2 regions of the Streptomyces sp. NPDC053541 genome follow, and region 2 is predicted to be linked to the other one. Evidence: riboswitches for the same ligand, from Rfam matches in the RefSeq annotation. Region 2 holds a riboswitch; the other holds the start of a gene.
The links. Region 2 has a riboswitch for ZMP and ZTP ahead of glyA (serine hydroxymethyltransferase). Riboswitches for the same ligand answer to the same signal wherever they lie in the genome.
Positions count from the first base shown of each region.

Region 1 (7,700 bases), on a different contig from region 2:
CTGGACGGACTCGCCGACGACGGCTTCGTCCTCACCACGTACGGCACGATGCGGCTCGACGCGGCCCGGCTCGCCGGGAAGTCGTGGGGGCTGGTGGTCGCGGACGAGGCCCAGCACGTCAAGAACCCGTACTCGGCGACCGCGCGGGCGCTGCGCACCATCGGTTCGCGGGCGCGGGTCGCGCTGTCCGGCACGCCGGTCGAGAACAACCTCTCCGAGCTGTGGGCGATCCTCGACTGGACCACACCGGGGCTGCTCGGCGGCCTCGGTGCCTTCCGCACGCGGTACGCCTCCGCCGTCGAGGGCGGCGGCGATCCGGCCGCGGCGGCCCGGCTCGCCGCGCTGGTGCGCCCGTTCCTGCTGCGCCGGCGCAAGTCCGACCCGGGCATCGCGCCGGAGCTGCCGCCGAAGACGGAGACCGATCACGCCGTGGCGCTCACGGCGGAGCAGACCGGGCTCTACGAGGCGGTGGTGCGCGAGACGCTCGCGGCCATCGCCGAGGCGGACGGCATGGAGCGGCGCGGGCTCGTGGTGAAGCTGCTCACCGGGCTCAAGCAGATCTGCAACCACCCGGCGCAGTACCTGAAGGAGGAGCGCCCGCGCGTCGAGGGGCGCTCCGGCAAGCTGGAGCTGCTCGACGAGCTCCTCGACACGATCCTGGCGGAGGGGGCGAGCGTGCTCGTCTTCACGCAGTACGTGTCCATGGCACGGCTCCTGGAGGAGCACCTGGCGGCCCGCGGGGTACCGACGCAGTTCCTGCACGGCGGCACGCCGGTCGCCGAGCGCGAGGCGATGGTCGGGCGCTTCCAGGCGGGCGAGGTGCCGGTCTTCCTGCTGTCCCTGAAGGCGGCGGGCACCGGCCTCAACCTCACCCGGGCCGAGCACGTCGTGCACTACGACCGCTGGTGGAACCCGGCGGTCGAGGCCCAGGCAACCGACCGCGCGTACCGGATCGGGCAGACCCGGCCGGTGCAGGTGCACCGGCTGGTCGCCGAGGGCACGGTCGAGGACCGCATCGCGGCCATGCTGGAGCGCAAGCGCGCCCTCGCCGACGCGGTCCTCGGCGCGGGCGAGGCGGCGCTCACCGAGCTGACCGACGCCGAGCTGGCCGAACTGGTGCGGCTGCGCGGCGAGTCGGAGGGAGCCCGGTGAGCGCCCCCGACCTGCGGCACCCGGACCATGAGCACGAGCACGAGCACGGGCACGAGCACGACGACCGCGGTCGTGGGCATCAGCATGGCTACGACCACGATTCCGGCCACGGAAAGGGGCACATGAGCACGGGACGCACGAGCGGGGACACGGGGCGGGGCGGCGAGGAGCGGACCTTCGCGGCCCTGCCGCCCGCCGGGAGCGGGGCGTTCGCCCGCACCTGGTGGGGCCGGGCGTGGCTGAAGGCCCTGGAGGACACGGCGCTCGACGGTGCGCAGCTGAAGCGCGGCCGGCAGCACGCGCGGGCCGGGGCGGTCGGCGCGGTGTCGGTGCGGCCCGGCCGGATCACGGCCGTGGTGCAGGACCGGGACGGCACGGCGTACCGCAGCGACGTGCTGCTCCAGGAGCTGTCCGAGGACGCGTGGGACACCCTGGTCGACCTGGCCGTGGACAGCGCCGGGCACATCGCGGCGCTGCTCGACCGCGAGATGCCGCCGCACCTGGTGGAGGACGCGGCGGCGGCCGGGCTCGACCTGCTGCCGGGCATCGGCGACCTGGAGCCGGAGTGCGGCTGCGAGGCCTGGGACCACTGCCCGCACACCGCGGCCCTGTGCTACCAGGTGGCGCGGCTGCTGGACCAGGACCCGTTCGTGCTGCTGCTGATGCGGGGGCGCGGGGAGCGGGCGGTGATCGAGGCGCTGCAGGAGCGCAGCGCGGCGCGGCTCGCCGGTCCGGCGGACGGGCGCGGCACCGAGGACGGTGCGGAGCTCCGTACCGGCGGGCGGACGGGGGTGTCGGCGGCGGAGGCGTTCGCCGCGGGCGGGATCCTGCCGCCGCTGCCCGCGCCGCCGGTTCCGGCTGCGGAGCCGGGCGAACCGCCGTCCCTGGACACCGAGACCGAGCCGGAGCCGGGTCTCGACCCGGCGGCCCTGGAGTTCCTGGCGGCGGACGCGGCGGCCCGTGCCCACCGGCTGCTCAGCGGGGCGGCGGCGTTCGACGAGCCGGCGCTGACGCCGGAGCAGGACGCGGTGCGGCTCGCGGCCTGCTCCCCGCCGTCCTGGCTGGCCGCCCGGCTGGCGAGCGGCTCGGGCCGTTCGCGTGCCGAGCTCGACCTGGCGGTCCGGGCCTGGCGTGCCGGCGGCCGGGCCGGTCTCGCGGTCCTCGGCGAGGAGTGGACCCCCGGCCCGGAGGCGCTGCGCCGGGCCGAGACCCGGCTCGCGGAGGCCTGGGAGGCCGAGGACCGCCCCGTGCTCCACGCGTCGGGCCCGGCCCGCTGGGCCGTGGAGGGAGCGGGGCTTGAGCTGCGTCTGGGCGAGGACGGCCGCTGGTGGCCGTATCGCGAGACGTCCGCCGGCTGGTCCCCGGCGGGCCCGCCGGACCCGGACCCCGCGGCGGCGCTGGCCGGGGCGGAGGAACCGGCCTGACCCACGAGGCCGCCGGGTGTCGCCCCGCGGCTTCAGGTCGGCGGCTTCACCTCAGCGGGGCGGTGAGCTTCTGCCCGCTGTCCGAGGGGGCGGCCAGGCTGCAGGCGACGGTGTCCTCGCCGAGCAGATAGCTGGTGAGGTACGGGTACTGGACGAAGGTGGTCCAGCGGGTGCCGAGGGGCTGGGCGGCGGCTCTGGCGCGCAGCGGCGCCCGGCACAGGGCGGCCGCCGCGTCCCGTACGGCCTCCTCGTCCGCGTACCGGCCGGTGAGGCGGAGCCGGGCGACGAGTTCGGCGTCGTGCGGGGTGTCGCAGGCGCGGGGCACGACGGTCCCGGGCGCGTCCCGGTCGATGTCGAAGCAGTCGCCCACGCGCAGCGTGTCGTACGGGCGGGGCGCGGGCGCGGCGGTGCGGCGGGCCGCCGTGGTACGGGGCCGGGGGCTCGCGGTCGCGGTGGTGCGCGCGGTAGGGGCGGGCGAGCGGGTGGCGGCCGGGTGCGCGGGGCGGTCGCGGTCCGTGCCGGGCACGGCGGAGGGGCGGGTGCCGCGGGTCGGCGTGGGTTCGGGGGTGCGCGCGGCGGGCCGCCTGCCGGACCTGCCGGAGGCGGTGCCGGCCGGCGGGGCGGTGGTGGCGCCGGGCATCGCGCGGGCGGGGGTGGCGGGGCCGGCCGCGGTGCCGCGGGCGGGTCCGTCGGCGGCCGTGCCGGTGGTTCCGCCGCGTGCGGTGACGGCGACGGAGAGCGCCAGGACGGCCGCGAGCGCGGCGACCGGCAGGACGACGGCGCCCGGCCGTCTGGGCGGCCGGGCGTCGCGGGACGGGGTGTCCGTCGGCGGGTGGAGCATGGGATCCAGGGTCACCCGGCCGGGTCCACGGGGCGACCGTTACCGGTGGGTCGGGCGGCGCTCGTACAGAACCGTGACAATCCCGCGGCGTGGCCGTCACCCGCGCCGCGGCTCCGCGCCGCCTTGCTCCCCAAGGGTCCCGGTCCGTTCGGTATGTGCCGTTCAGCCCGTGACGAGGCCGAGCTGGCGCTCGGCGGCGTCGACGGTCTGGGCGAGCAGGACGGCGATGGTCATGGGGCCGACGCCGCCGGGGACGGGGGTGATGAGGGAGGCGCGCTCGGCGGCGCTGTCGAAGTCGACGTCGCCGACGTTGCCCGGGTTGTAGCCGGCGTCGATGACGACGGCGCCGGGCTTGATGTCCTCGCCCTTGATGAACTGCGGCTTGCCGACGGCGGCGACCAGGACGTCGGCCTCGCGGACGGCGGCGGAGAGGTCGGCGGTGCGGGAGTGGCAGTAGGTGACGGTGGCGTCGCGGCCGAGGAGCAGCAGGCCGGCCGGCTTGCCGAGGATGGCGCTGCGGCCGACGACGACGGCCCGCTTGCCGCTCAGCTCGACGTCGTACGCGTCGAGCAGCCGCATGATGCCGCCGGGGGTGCAGGACACGAAGCCGGGCAGGCCGAAGCCCATGGCGGCGAAGGAGGCCATGGTGACGCCGTCGACGTCCTTCTCCGGGGCGATGGCCTCGAAGGCGGCGCGCTCGTCGATGTGCGGGCCGACCGGGTGCTGGAGCAGGATGCCGTGCACCTCGGGGTCGGAAGAGAGCGCGGCGATGGCGGCGACGAGCTCCTCGGTGGTGGTCTCGGCGGGGAGTTCGACGTGCTGGGAGCGGATCCCGGCCTTGGCGCAGCGGTTCTGCTTCATCTTCACGTACGTGACGGAGGCCGGGTCGGCGCCGACGAGGACGGTGGCGAGGCAGGGGGTGGTGCCGGTGCGGCGGGTGATCTCGGCGGCGCGGGCGGCGGTCTCCTCGACCGTGCGGCGGGCGAGCGCGGTGCCGTCCATGAGGCGTGCGGTGCTGGTGGACATGGGCCACTCCTGAGCGTCGTCGTTGATCGTTCGACCGGTTCGTCGGTTGATCGCCCAGGCGCACGGCAGCGGCACGGTCGCGCGGGGTGCGCGTCCGCCGGGCCGCTCCCCGGTGGTGATCCACCTCAAGCGCCAGTCACGGCCCGCGGACCACTTTACGGGACGCCAGGGCGGCGGCGGTCGGCCAGGGCGCGGAGGCGGTTCCGTTCGGTGCGCTCCGGACGCTTGTCCGCGGGGCGGGCGCGCGTGACGATGGCGGGCACGGAGCGGACGACCTCGACGGGGAGGCCGAGTTGAGCGATGCGGCGGTGCCCGGGCGGGACGGTGCGGCGGTGCGGCGGGCGCACGAGGCCTTCACGGCCGGGGGCCCGCTCGCGGCGCCGCCGGGCGGTCCGCCGGTGCGGCCGCTGGTCGCGGAGTCGTGGCGGCGCTCGGCGCGGGCGCGGGTGAGCCCGGACGGCGCGGCGCGGGTGGAGCTGGACGAGGAGGAGCTGGCCGGGCACCGGGAGGGGCATCCGCTGGCGGCGGCGATGCCGGTGGTGCGGGAGCTGATGGGGGCGTACGCGCGGGACGGGGAGCATCTGCTCGCCGTGTGCGACGCGGCGGGCCGGATGCTGTGGGTGGAGGGGCATCCCCGGACGCTGCGGCGGGCGCAGGGCATGAACTTCGTCGCCGGGGCGCGCTGGTCGGAGGCGGCGGCGGGGACGAACGCGCCGGGGACGGCCATGGCGGTGGACCGGCCGGTGCAGGTGTGCGCGGCGGAGCACTTCCGGCGCCCGGTGCAGGCGTGGACCTGCGCGGCGGCACCGGTGCACGACCCGCACTCCGGGCGGCTGCTGGGCGCGGTGGACATCACCGGCGGTGCCGGCCTCGCGCATCCGCACAGCCTGGCGTTCGTACAGGCGGTGGCGCGGGCGGCGGAGTCGCAGCTGGCCCTGGTCTCCCCCGCCGCGGCGGGCCGGCGGCCGCGGCTCACCGCGCTCGGCCGGGACGAGGCGCTGTGGCAGGCGGCGGGGCGGCGGCTGCGGCTCGGCCGCCGGCACAGCGAGCTGCTGGTGCTCCTGGCGCACCGCCCGGAGGGCCTGTCCGGTGACGAGCTGCTCACGCTGCTGTACGAGGACGAGTCGGTCACCCCGGTCACGCTGCGGGCGGAGCTGTCCCGGCTGCGGGGCCTGCTCGGTCCGGAGCTGCTCGCCTCGCGTCCGTACCGTCTGACGGCCGAGGTCGACGCGGACTTCGCCGTGGTGGACCGGCGGCTGTCCTCGGGCGCGGTGGCGACGGCGCTCGGCGCGTACGCGGGCCCGCTGCTGCCGTCCTCGTGCGCTCCGGGGGTGGTACGGCTGCGGGAGCGGCTGGCCGGGCGGCTGCGGGCGGCCCTGGTGGACCGGGGTGATCCGGGGCTGCTCGCGGACTGGGCGTACAGCGCGTGGGGCGAGGACGACGTGGTGGTGTGGCGGGCGCTCGCCTCGGCCGTGCCGGCGGCGCAGGCGCCCGCGGTACGGGCGCGGCTCGCCGCCCTGGACGCGGAACTGTCGGCGGGTGCAACGGGGTTGCAACGTCGGGGCGCGCAGCATCGGCGGTGAACGCCGGCCGAGGGCGGCCGGCGCGGTCCGAGGGAGGTCCCGCCCATGACCCGTTACGCCGCACCCGGCACCGAGGGTTCGCTGATGTCCTACGCGAGCCGCTACGACCACTGGATCGGCGGGGAGTACGTGGCCCCGGCGGACGGCCGGTACTTCGAGAACCCGAGCCCGGTCGACGGCAAGCCGTTCACGGAGGTGGCCCGCGGCTCGGCGGAGGACGTGGAGCGGGCCCTGGACGCGGCGCACGCGGCGGCCCCGGCCTGGGGACGGACGGCGCCGGCCGAGCGGGCGCAGGTGCTGCTGCGGATCGCCGACCGGATGGAGGCCTCGTTGGAGGCGCTGGCGGTCGCGGAGAGCTGGGAGAACGGCAAGCCGGTCCGGGAGACCCTGGCCGCCGACATCCCGCTCGCCATCGACCACTTCCGCTACTTCGCGGGGGCGCTGCGGGCGCAGGAGGGCGCGCTGAGCGAGATCGACGAGGACACCGTGGCGTACCACTTCCACGAGCCGCTGGGGGTGGTCGCGCAGATCATCCCGTGGAACTTCCCGATCCTGATGGCGGTGTGGAAGCTGGCGCCGGCGCTGGCCGCGGGCAACGCGGTCGTCCTCAAGCCCGCCGAGCAGACGCCGGTGTCCGTGCACTACTGGATGAGCCTGGTGGCCGATCTGCTGCCGCCGGGCGTGGTGAACATCGTCAACGGCTTCGGCGAGGAGGCCGGGAAGCCGCTCGCCTCCTCGCCGCGGGTCGCGAAGATCGCCTTCACCGGCGAGACGGGCACGGGCCGGCTGATCATGGGCTATGCGGCGCAGAACCTGAAGCCGGTCACGCTGGAGCTGGGCGGCAAGTCGCCGAACATCTTCTTCGACGACGTGTCGGCGGCGGACGACGACTTCCGCGACAAGGCCCTGGAGGGCTTCACCATGTTCGCCCTGAACCAGGGCGAGGTCTGCACCTGCCCGTCCCGCGCCCTCGTGCAGCGCGGCCACTACCACGACTTCCTCCAGGCGGCGATCACCCGCACGGAGGCCATCGTGCCGGGCCACCCCCTGGACACCGCCACCATGATCGGCGCCCAGGCCTCCGCCGACCAGCTCGCCAAGATCCTCTCCTACCTGGAGATCGGCCGGCAGGAGGGCGCCAAGGTCCTGACGGGCGGTCAGCGCGTCGAGCACGGAGGCGAGCTGGCGGGCGGCTTCTACGTCGAGCCCACCATCTTCGAGGGCGACAACCGGATGCGCGTCTTCCAGGAGGAGATCTTCGGCCCCGTCGTCGCCGTCACCTCCTTCGCCGACCTCGACGACGCCGTCCGCACCGCGAACGACACCCTCTACGGCCTCGGCGCCGGCGTCTGGACCCGCGACACCACCACCGCCTACCGCGCGGGCCGCGCGATCCAGGCGGGCCGCGTCTGGACCAACTGCTACCACGCCTACCCGGCGCACGCCGCCTTCGGCGGCTACAAGCAGTCGGGGGTGGGCCGGGAGACGCACAAGATGATGCTGGAGCACTACCAGCAGACGAAGAACATCCTGCAGAGTTACAGTCCCAAGAAGCTCGGGTTCTTCTAGAGGCACGAAGAAGGCGCCGGACCTGGTCTTCCACCCGTCAGGCACCTCTCGTTCGCCCCAGGCGAGGAGAGGTCACCTCCACACCAAAACTCCCGGATTTCACTG
Region 1 covers NZ_JBITXM010000003.1:513,126-520,825, reverse strand. Annotated here, with positions in the region: gene ACIGW2_RS09535 (SNF2-related protein) at 1-1,152, shown strand, start outside; gene ACIGW2_RS09530 (SWF or SNF family helicase) at 1,275-2,576, shown strand; gene ACIGW2_RS09525 (hypothetical protein) at 2,623-3,417, opposite strand; gene ACIGW2_RS09520 (bifunctional 5,10-methylenetetrahydrofolate dehydrogenase/5,10-methenyltetrahydrofolate cyclohydrolase) at 3,580-4,443, opposite strand; ZMP/ZTP riboswitch at 4,489-4,593, opposite strand; gene ACIGW2_RS09515 (GAF domain-containing protein) at 4,737-6,026, shown strand; gene ACIGW2_RS09510 (aldehyde dehydrogenase family protein) at 6,072-7,595, shown strand.
Region 1: linked by a shared signal. The riboswitch ahead of ACIGW2_RS09520 (bifunctional 5,10-methylenetetrahydrofolate dehydrogenase/5,10-methenyltetrahydrofolate cyclohydrolase) and the one ahead of glyA (serine hydroxymethyltransferase) in region 2 are both predicted to bind ZMP and ZTP.

Region 2 (7,700 bases):
CCGGCTGACCGCCACCGACCACCGCTACCGCTACTCGGTCGCCTGGATCGACCTGCTCGCGCGCGGCGCGGCGACCGGCCGGGCCGTCCTGACCCGGGGCGACCACGCCCCGTACGAGGCCCTGCCGGCCCGGGCCCGCCGGGCGCCGCTCGCCTTCCGGCCCGGACGGCTGCCGGCCGCGCCCGCCCACGTCCCCGAGGGGCTGCTCGGCCGCACCACGGTCGGCCTCTTCAACGAACTCTGGTACCGCAAGGCGCCCCGGCACTCCACCGGCCGGCTGCAGTCCCTCGGCTCCTTCTTCCACCCGCTCGACGGCGTCCCGCACTGGAACCGGGTCTACGGGCGCGGCGGCTTCGTGCAGTACCAGTTCGTCGTCGGCCACGGGCGGGAGGAGACCCTTCGCCGGGTGGTGCGCCGGATCGCCACCCGCGGCTGCCCGTCCTTCCTGGCCGTCCTGAAGCGCTTCGGCGCGGCCGACCCCGGCTGGCTGTCCTTCCCGATGCCCGGCTGGACCCTGGCGCTCGACATCCCGGCCTCGCTCAGCGGCCTCGGCGCCTTCCTCGACGAGCTGGACGAGGAGGTCGTGGCGGCCGGCGGCCGGGTCTACCTGGCGAAGGACTCGCGGCTGCGGCCCGAGCTGCTCGCCGCGATGTACCCCCGGCTCGGGGACTTCCGCGAGCTGCGCGCCGCCCTGGACCCGCGCGCGGTCTTCGTCTCCGACCTGGCCCGCCGCCTCGGCCTCTGACCCCGTCCCCCGCCGTCCCCCTCCCCCTGTCCCCCGCCTCTCCCGTCCCCGCCCGTCCCTGTCCGTGTCCCGTCTGGAGCGTGAACGTCATGAAGGACGCCTTCGGCGCACCCCAGTCCCTGCTGATCCTCGGCGGCACCTCCGAGATCGGCCTCGCCACCGCCCGCCGGCTGATCGCCCGCCGCACCCGGACCGTGTGGCTGGCCGGCCGCCCCTCCCCCGCGCTCGCCGCCGCTGCGGAGTCGCTGCGCGCCCTGGGCGCCACCGTGCACACCGTGCCCTTCGACGCGCTGGACACCGGGTCCCACGAGGAACGGCTCGGGAAGATCTTCACCGAGGGGGACATCGACCTCGTCCTGCTCGCCTTCGGCGTCCTCGGCGACCAGGTGCGCGACGAGTCCGACCCGCTCTCGGCGGTCCGGGTCGCCCAGACCAACTACACCGGCGCCGTCTCGGCCGGCCTGGTCTGCGCCCAGGCGCTCCAGGCGCAGGGGCACGGCTCGCTGGTGGTGCTCTCCTCGGTGGCGGGCGAGCGCGCCCGGCGGGCGAACTTCATCTACGGCTCGTCGAAGGCCGGGCTCGACGCCTTCGCGCAGGGCCTCGGCGACGCGATGCACGGCACCGGGGTGCACGTGATGGTGGTGCGGCCCGGCTTCGTCCGCACCCGGATGACCGCGGGACTGGCGGAGGCGCCGCTCGCGACCACCCCGGAGGCGGTCGCCACGGCGATCGAGCTGGGGCTGCGGCGCCGCTCGGAGACGGTGTGGGTGCCGGGCGCGCTGCGCGTGGTGATGTCGGCCCTGCGGCACGTGCCGCGGCCGCTGTTCCGCCGGCTGCCGGTGTAGCGGCCGGGGCGGGGTCGGGACCGGGCCTAGGAGGTGACCGCCGGCGCGTCGACGGGGCTGCCGCCCTGCGCCGGGACGGCGGCGATGGTCCGGCCGCTGCCGAACTCATAGTCGTACAGCTTCCGCCACACCGCGTCCGCGCCCTGCTCGTACAGCGCGAAGGAACGGCAGGTCCAGGAGGCCTCGTACCCGGACAGCTCCTCGAAGGCCCGGTCCATCGCCTCCTCGGAGATGCCGTGCGCCACGGTGACGTGCGGGTGGTACGGGAACTGGAGCTCGCGCGGGACCGGGCCGGCCTCGTCGCGGACCAGCTGCTGGAGCCGGTCGCAGCCGGCCGCGCCCTCGACGAGCTGCACGAAGACCACCGGGGACAGCGGCCGGAAACTGCCGGTGCCCCGCAGGCGCATCGCGAAGGGCTCGCTGAGCGCCGCGATCGAGGCCAGGTGGGCCTTGATCTCCGGCAGCCGCTCCTCGTCGACCTCGGTCGGCGGCAGCAGGGTGACGTGGGTCGGAATGCCGTGCGCGGCGGGATCCCCGAAGCCCGCGCGCCGCTCCTGGAGCAGGCTGCCGTGAGGCTCCGGGACCGCGATCGAAACGCCGAGCGTTACGGTCCCCACGTCGTTCTCCTCCGTCGTCCGTCGTCCGTCGTGCGTGGAAATGTGTGTGGTGGTGCAGCCGCCAGTGTGCGGCTTGCACCACCGTTTCGGCCAGAGTCCTTCGACCCGCGCCGCGGCTCAGTGCTTGGCGGGCAGGAAGCCGATCCTCTCGTAGGTCTGCGCCAGCGTCTCGGCGGCGACCGCCCGGGCCTTCTCCGCGCCCTTGGCCAGCACCGAGTCCAACGTCTCGGGGTCGTCCAGGTACTCCTGGGTGCGGGTCCGGAACGGAGTGACGAAGTCCACCATGACCTCGGCGAGGTCGGTCTTCAGGGCGCCGTACATCTTGCCCTCGTAGCTCTTCTCCAGGTCGGCGATCGACGTGTCGGTGAGCACGGACATGATGGTGAGCAGGTTGGAGACGCCGGCCTTGTGCTCCGGGTCGAAGCGGATCACGGTGTCGGTGTCGGTGACCGCGCTCTTGACCTTCTTGGCCGTGGTCTTCGGCTCGTCGAGCAGGTTGATGAGGCCCTTCGGCGTGGACGCCGACTTGCTCATCTTGACCGCCGGGTCCTGGAGGTCGTAGATCTTCGCCGTCTCCTTGAGGATGTACGGCGCGGGGATCGTGAACGTCTCGCCGAAGCGCCCGTTGAAGCGCTCCGCGAGGTCGCGGGTCAGCTCGATGTGCTGGCGCTGGTCCTCGCCGACCGGGACCTGGTGGGCCTGGTAGAGCAGGATGTCGGCGACCTGGAGGATCGGGTACGTGAAGAGGCCGACGGTCGCGCGGTCGGCGCCCTGCTTCGCGGACTTGTCCTTGAACTGGGTCATGCGGGAGGCCTCGCCGAAGCCGGTGAGGCAGTTCATGACCCAGCCGAGCTGGGCGTGCTCGGGGACGTGGCTCTGGACGAAGAGGGTGCAGCGCTCCGGGTCGAGGCCCGCGGCGAGCAGCTGGGCGGCGGCGAGCCGGGTGTTGGCGCGCAGCTCGGCGGGGTCCTGCGGGACCGTGATCGCGTGCAGGTCCACGACCATGTAGAAGGCGTCGTGGGACTCCTGCAGCGCGACCCACTGCCGGACGGCGCCGAGGTAGTTGCCGAGGTGGAACGAGCCTGCGGTGGGCTGGATTCCGGAGAGCACACGAGGTCGATCAGAGGCCATGCTCATCATTCTCTCAGGTGCGCGGGGCGTTCCCGGACTGCCCGCCCACCGCGGGCCGGTGAGACGCGGGACACACGTCCCGCGTCTGTGTCGCGCGGGCGTCAGACGGGCAGGCCCGGGGCCGGGAAGGCGCCCATGAGCTCGGCGACCTCGGCGCGGACCGCGGCGAGCGCGGCCTCGTCGCCCTTGCCGGCGGCGGTGACGCCGCGGTCGATCCACTCGGCGACCCGCGGCATGTGGTCCGTGGTGAGGCCGCGGGAGGTGAGGGACGGGGTGCCGATGCGGACGCCGGAGGGGTCGAAGGGCTTGCGGGGGTCGTAGGGGACGGTGTTGTAGTTGACGACGATCCCGGCCCGGTCGAGGGCCTTGGCGGCGATCTTGCCGGGGACCTCCTTGGGGGTGAGGTCCATGAGGATCAGGTGGTTGTCGGTGCCGCCGGAGACGAGGTCGAAGCCGCGGGCGAGCAGCGCCTCGGCGAGCGCCCGGGCATTGGCGACGACGGCGTGGGCGTAGTCCCGGAAGGCGGGCCGGGCGGCCTCGTGCAGGGCGACGGCGATGGCGGCGGTGGTCTGGTTGTGCGGGCCGCCCTGGAGGCCGGGGAAGACGGCCTTGTCGAGGGCCTTCGCGTGCTCCGCGCGGGACATCAGCATGGCGCCGCGCGGGCCGCGCAGGGTCTTGTGGGTGGTGGTGGACACCACGTCGACGTGCGGGACGGGGGACGGGTGGGCGCCGCCCGCGATCAGGCCGGCGATGTGGGCGACGTCGGCGACGAGCACGGCGCCGGCCTCGCGGGCGATCTCCCCGAAGGCGGCGAAGTCGATGGTGCGGGGCAGCGCGGTGCCGCCGCAGAAGATGACCTTGGGGCGCTCGGCGAGGGCGAGCTCGCGGACCTGGTCGTAGTCGATGAGCCCGGTGTCCCGGCGCACGCCGTACTGCACGCCCCGGAACCAGGTGCCGGTGGCGGAGACGCCCCAGCCGTGGGTGAGGTGGCCCCCCATGGGCAGGGCCATGCCCATGACGGTGTCGCCGGGCTCGGCGAAGGCGAGGTAGACGGCGAGGTTGGCGGGCGAGCCGGAGTAGGGCTGGACGTTGGCGTGGTCGACGCCGAAGAGGGCCTTGGCGCGCTCGACGGCGAGGGTCTCGACCCGGTCGATGTTCTGCTGGCCCTCGTAGTAGCGGCGGCCGGGGTAGCCCTCGCTGTACTTGTTCTGGAGGACGGTGCCGGAGGCTTCGAGGACGGCGGCGGAGACGTAGTTCTCGCTGGGGATGAGGCGCAGGGTCTCGGCCTGGAGCCGCTCCTCGGCGCCGACGAGGGCGGCGAGCTCGGGGTCGGCGGCCGAAAGCGCCGGGTGGTGGGCGGGAAGGTCCGCGTGGTGGGCGGGAAGGTCCGCGGGGTGGTGGGCGGGAAGGTTCGTGGGGTGGTGGGCGGGAAGGTTCATGGCGTTGTCGGCGTCCATGGCGTGTGCCTCCGGGCAGCTGGGTCCCGGCGCGGGAGGCGCACGGGACTCGACGGTCGGTCGTCCCGTGATGCCCAGGCGAGCGGCACCTCGTGTGGTCTGCCGCGCACGGCTCCCCCGGGGTCGGTTCCCCGTACGCCAGTCGCCGTGCGTGTTTCCACAGTAGCGGGCGCGTCGTCGCCGGAGGTTTCCCGGTCCGGCATGCGAGCGACGATAAGAAAAGGGAGCCACATCCTCCCCTGCCGCAGGACGAACGGAGATCCCGTGTCGAGTACGTCGAGGACCCAGGACGAGATCGCTGCCGCGGACGCGCACAGCGCCCACAACTACCACCCGCTGCCCGTGGTCGTCGCCTCGGCCGAGGGCGCGTGGATGACCGATGTCGAGGGGCGCCGCTTCCTCGACATGCTCGCCGGGTACTCGGCGCTCAACTTCGGCCACGGCAACCGCCGGCTGATCGACGCCGCCAAGGCGCAGCTCGACCGGGTGACGCTGACCTCGCGGGCCTTCCACCACGACCGGTTCGGCGAGTTCTGCGCGCGCCTGGCCGAGCTGTGCGGCAAGGAGGCGGTGCTGCCGATGAACACGGGGGCGGAGGCCGTCGAGACGGCGGTGAAGACGGCCCGCAAGTGGGGGTACGAGGTGAAGGGCGTGCCGGACGGGCACGCGAAGATCGTGGTGGCCGGGAACAACTTCCACGGCCGGACGACGACGATCGTCTCCTTCTCGACGGACCACGAGGCCCGGGACCACTTCGGGCCGTACACGCCGGGCTTCGAGATCGTCCCGTACGGCGACCTGACGGCGCTGGAGGCGGCGGTCACCGAGAACACGGTGGCGGTGCTGCTCGAACCCATCCAGGGCGAGGCGGGGGTGCTGGTCCCGCCGCCGGGCTATCTGCGCGGGGTGCGGGAGCTGACGGCCCGGCGGAACGTGCTGTTCATGGCGGACGAGATCCAGTCGGGCCTGGGCCGCACGGGGAGGACGTTCGCGTGCGAGCACGAGGGCGTGGTGCCGGACGTGTACGTCCTCGGCAAGGCGCTGGGCGGCGGCGTGGTGCCGGTGTCGGCGGTGGTCGCGGACCGGGACGTGCTCGGGGTGTTCCGCCCGGGCGAGCACGGCTCGACCTTCGGCGGCAACCCGCTGGCCTGCGCGGTCGCCCTGGAGGTGATCGCGATGCTGCGCACCGGCGAGTACCAGGAGCGGGCCGCCGAGCTGGGCGAGCACCTGCACGCGGAGCTGGGCCTGCTGGTCGGCGGCGGCGCGGTGGAGGCGGTGCGCGGCCGGGGCCTGTGGGCGGGCGTGGACATCACGCCCGCGAAGGGCACGGGCCGGCAGGTCTCGGAGCGCCTGATGGAGCGGGGCGTCCTGGTGAAGGACACCCACGGCTCGACGATCCGGATCGCGCCGCCGCTGGTGATCTCGAAGGAGGACCTGGACTGGGGGCTGGAGCAGCTGCGGGGCGTGCTGGCGGAGTGACGGCGGCCGGGCCGGCCGGCGGCCGTGTGGTTCCGCCGGCCGGCCGGGCCCGGACCTCGGCGGTCCCCCTTCGGGCTGGACCGCCGAGGTCCGTTTCCCGCCCAAGGCGCCCCATTGACACCCCAGTTGGTCTAGGCCAATGATGGCCGCCATGCCGAGATCCCGTCCGCGCCGTGCCCCGCGCCACCGGCTCGCCGCACTCGTCGCGCTCCTCCCCCTCGCCGTCCTGGGGACGTCCGCAGCCCCCGCGGAGGCGGCCACGGCCGCCTGGCCCGGCCCCGTGCCGGTCGTGCACCACGTCGACACGACCGACCCGGTCGTCTTCATCACCCTGGACGACGGCTGGAACCACGACCCCGCCGCCGCCCGGCTGCTGCTCGACCGACGGGTGCCGGCCTCGCTGTTCCTGCTGCCGGGCGCCTACGCGTACGACTCCGGCTACTTCCGCACGCTGCTCGACCACGGCCGCTCGCGCGTCGAGAACCACACGGTCGACCACCCGGACCTCACCGCCCTCGACGCCGCCGGGCAGAAGGCCCAGATCTGCGGGGCGCGCGAGGCGCACCTGGCCGAGTTCGGCGACGGCCCGCGGCTGTTGCGCCCGCCGTACGGCACCTACGACGCCACGACCCGGATCACGGCCCGCGCCTGCGGGGCGAAGGCCGTGGTGACCTGGACGCACGACATGACGACCTGGGGCGGCCGGACCCCGCCGACGCCCGCGCTCGCGCCGGGCGACATCGTGCTGCTGCACTTAGACGAGACCGTCGAGCAGGACCTGAGGCGGGTGCTGGACGCGGCGGACGCCGCCGGCCTGAGACCGGCGCCGCTGCGCGACTACGTCACAGAATGACGTGCGGGATGAAGCGCGCGTACTCGTCCGTGATCAGGCCCGCCGACTCGCGGATGCCGAGGCCCGCCGACTCGTCGCCGACGGTCCACGCGCCGAGCACGACCCGGTTGCCGTCGAAGTCGGGCAGCGGGGCGAGCTCCTGGTAGCAGACCGGGTCGGGGCCGGCGCCGGTCACGGGGGTGCCCGGTTCGTGGACCGTGACGCCGGCGCCCTCGCGGCCGAGCAGCGGCTTGGCCACCCAGCCGGTGGTGGTGGCGAGTTCGCGCGGTCCGTCGAGGTAGGCGGGCAGCAGGTTGGGGTGGCCCGGGTAGAGCTCCCAGAGGATCGCCAGGAGCGCCTTGTTGGAGAGCAGCATCTTCCAGGCCGGCTCGATCCAGCAGGTGGTGCCGCTGCCGCCGCCGTTGTCGAGCGTGTCGAGGACGTGCGGCCCGAAGGGGTCGGTGACCAGCCACTCCCACGGGTAGAGCTTGAAGCAGGCGCGGATGAAGCGCAGCCGGTCGTCGACGAAGCGTCCGGAGATGCGGTCCCAGCCGATCCGCTCGACCGACAGCGCCTCGGTGGCGAGGCCGGCCT
Region 2 covers NZ_JBITXM010000001.1:603,946-611,645, reverse strand. Annotated here, with positions in the region: gene ACIGW2_RS03085 (FAD-binding protein) at 1-745, shown strand, start outside; gene ACIGW2_RS03080 (decaprenylphospho-beta-D-erythro-pentofuranosid-2-ulose 2-reductase) at 835-1,590, shown strand; gene ACIGW2_RS03075 (2'-5' RNA ligase family protein) at 1,617-2,207, opposite strand; gene trpS (tryptophan--tRNA ligase) at 2,325-3,338, opposite strand; gene glyA (serine hydroxymethyltransferase) at 3,440-4,795, opposite strand; ZMP/ZTP riboswitch at 4,861-4,951, opposite strand; gene rocD (ornithine--oxo-acid transaminase) at 5,060-6,274, shown strand; gene ACIGW2_RS03055 (polysaccharide deacetylase family protein) at 6,426-7,127, shown strand; gene ACIGW2_RS03050 (glutathionylspermidine synthase family protein) at 7,117-7,700, opposite strand, start outside.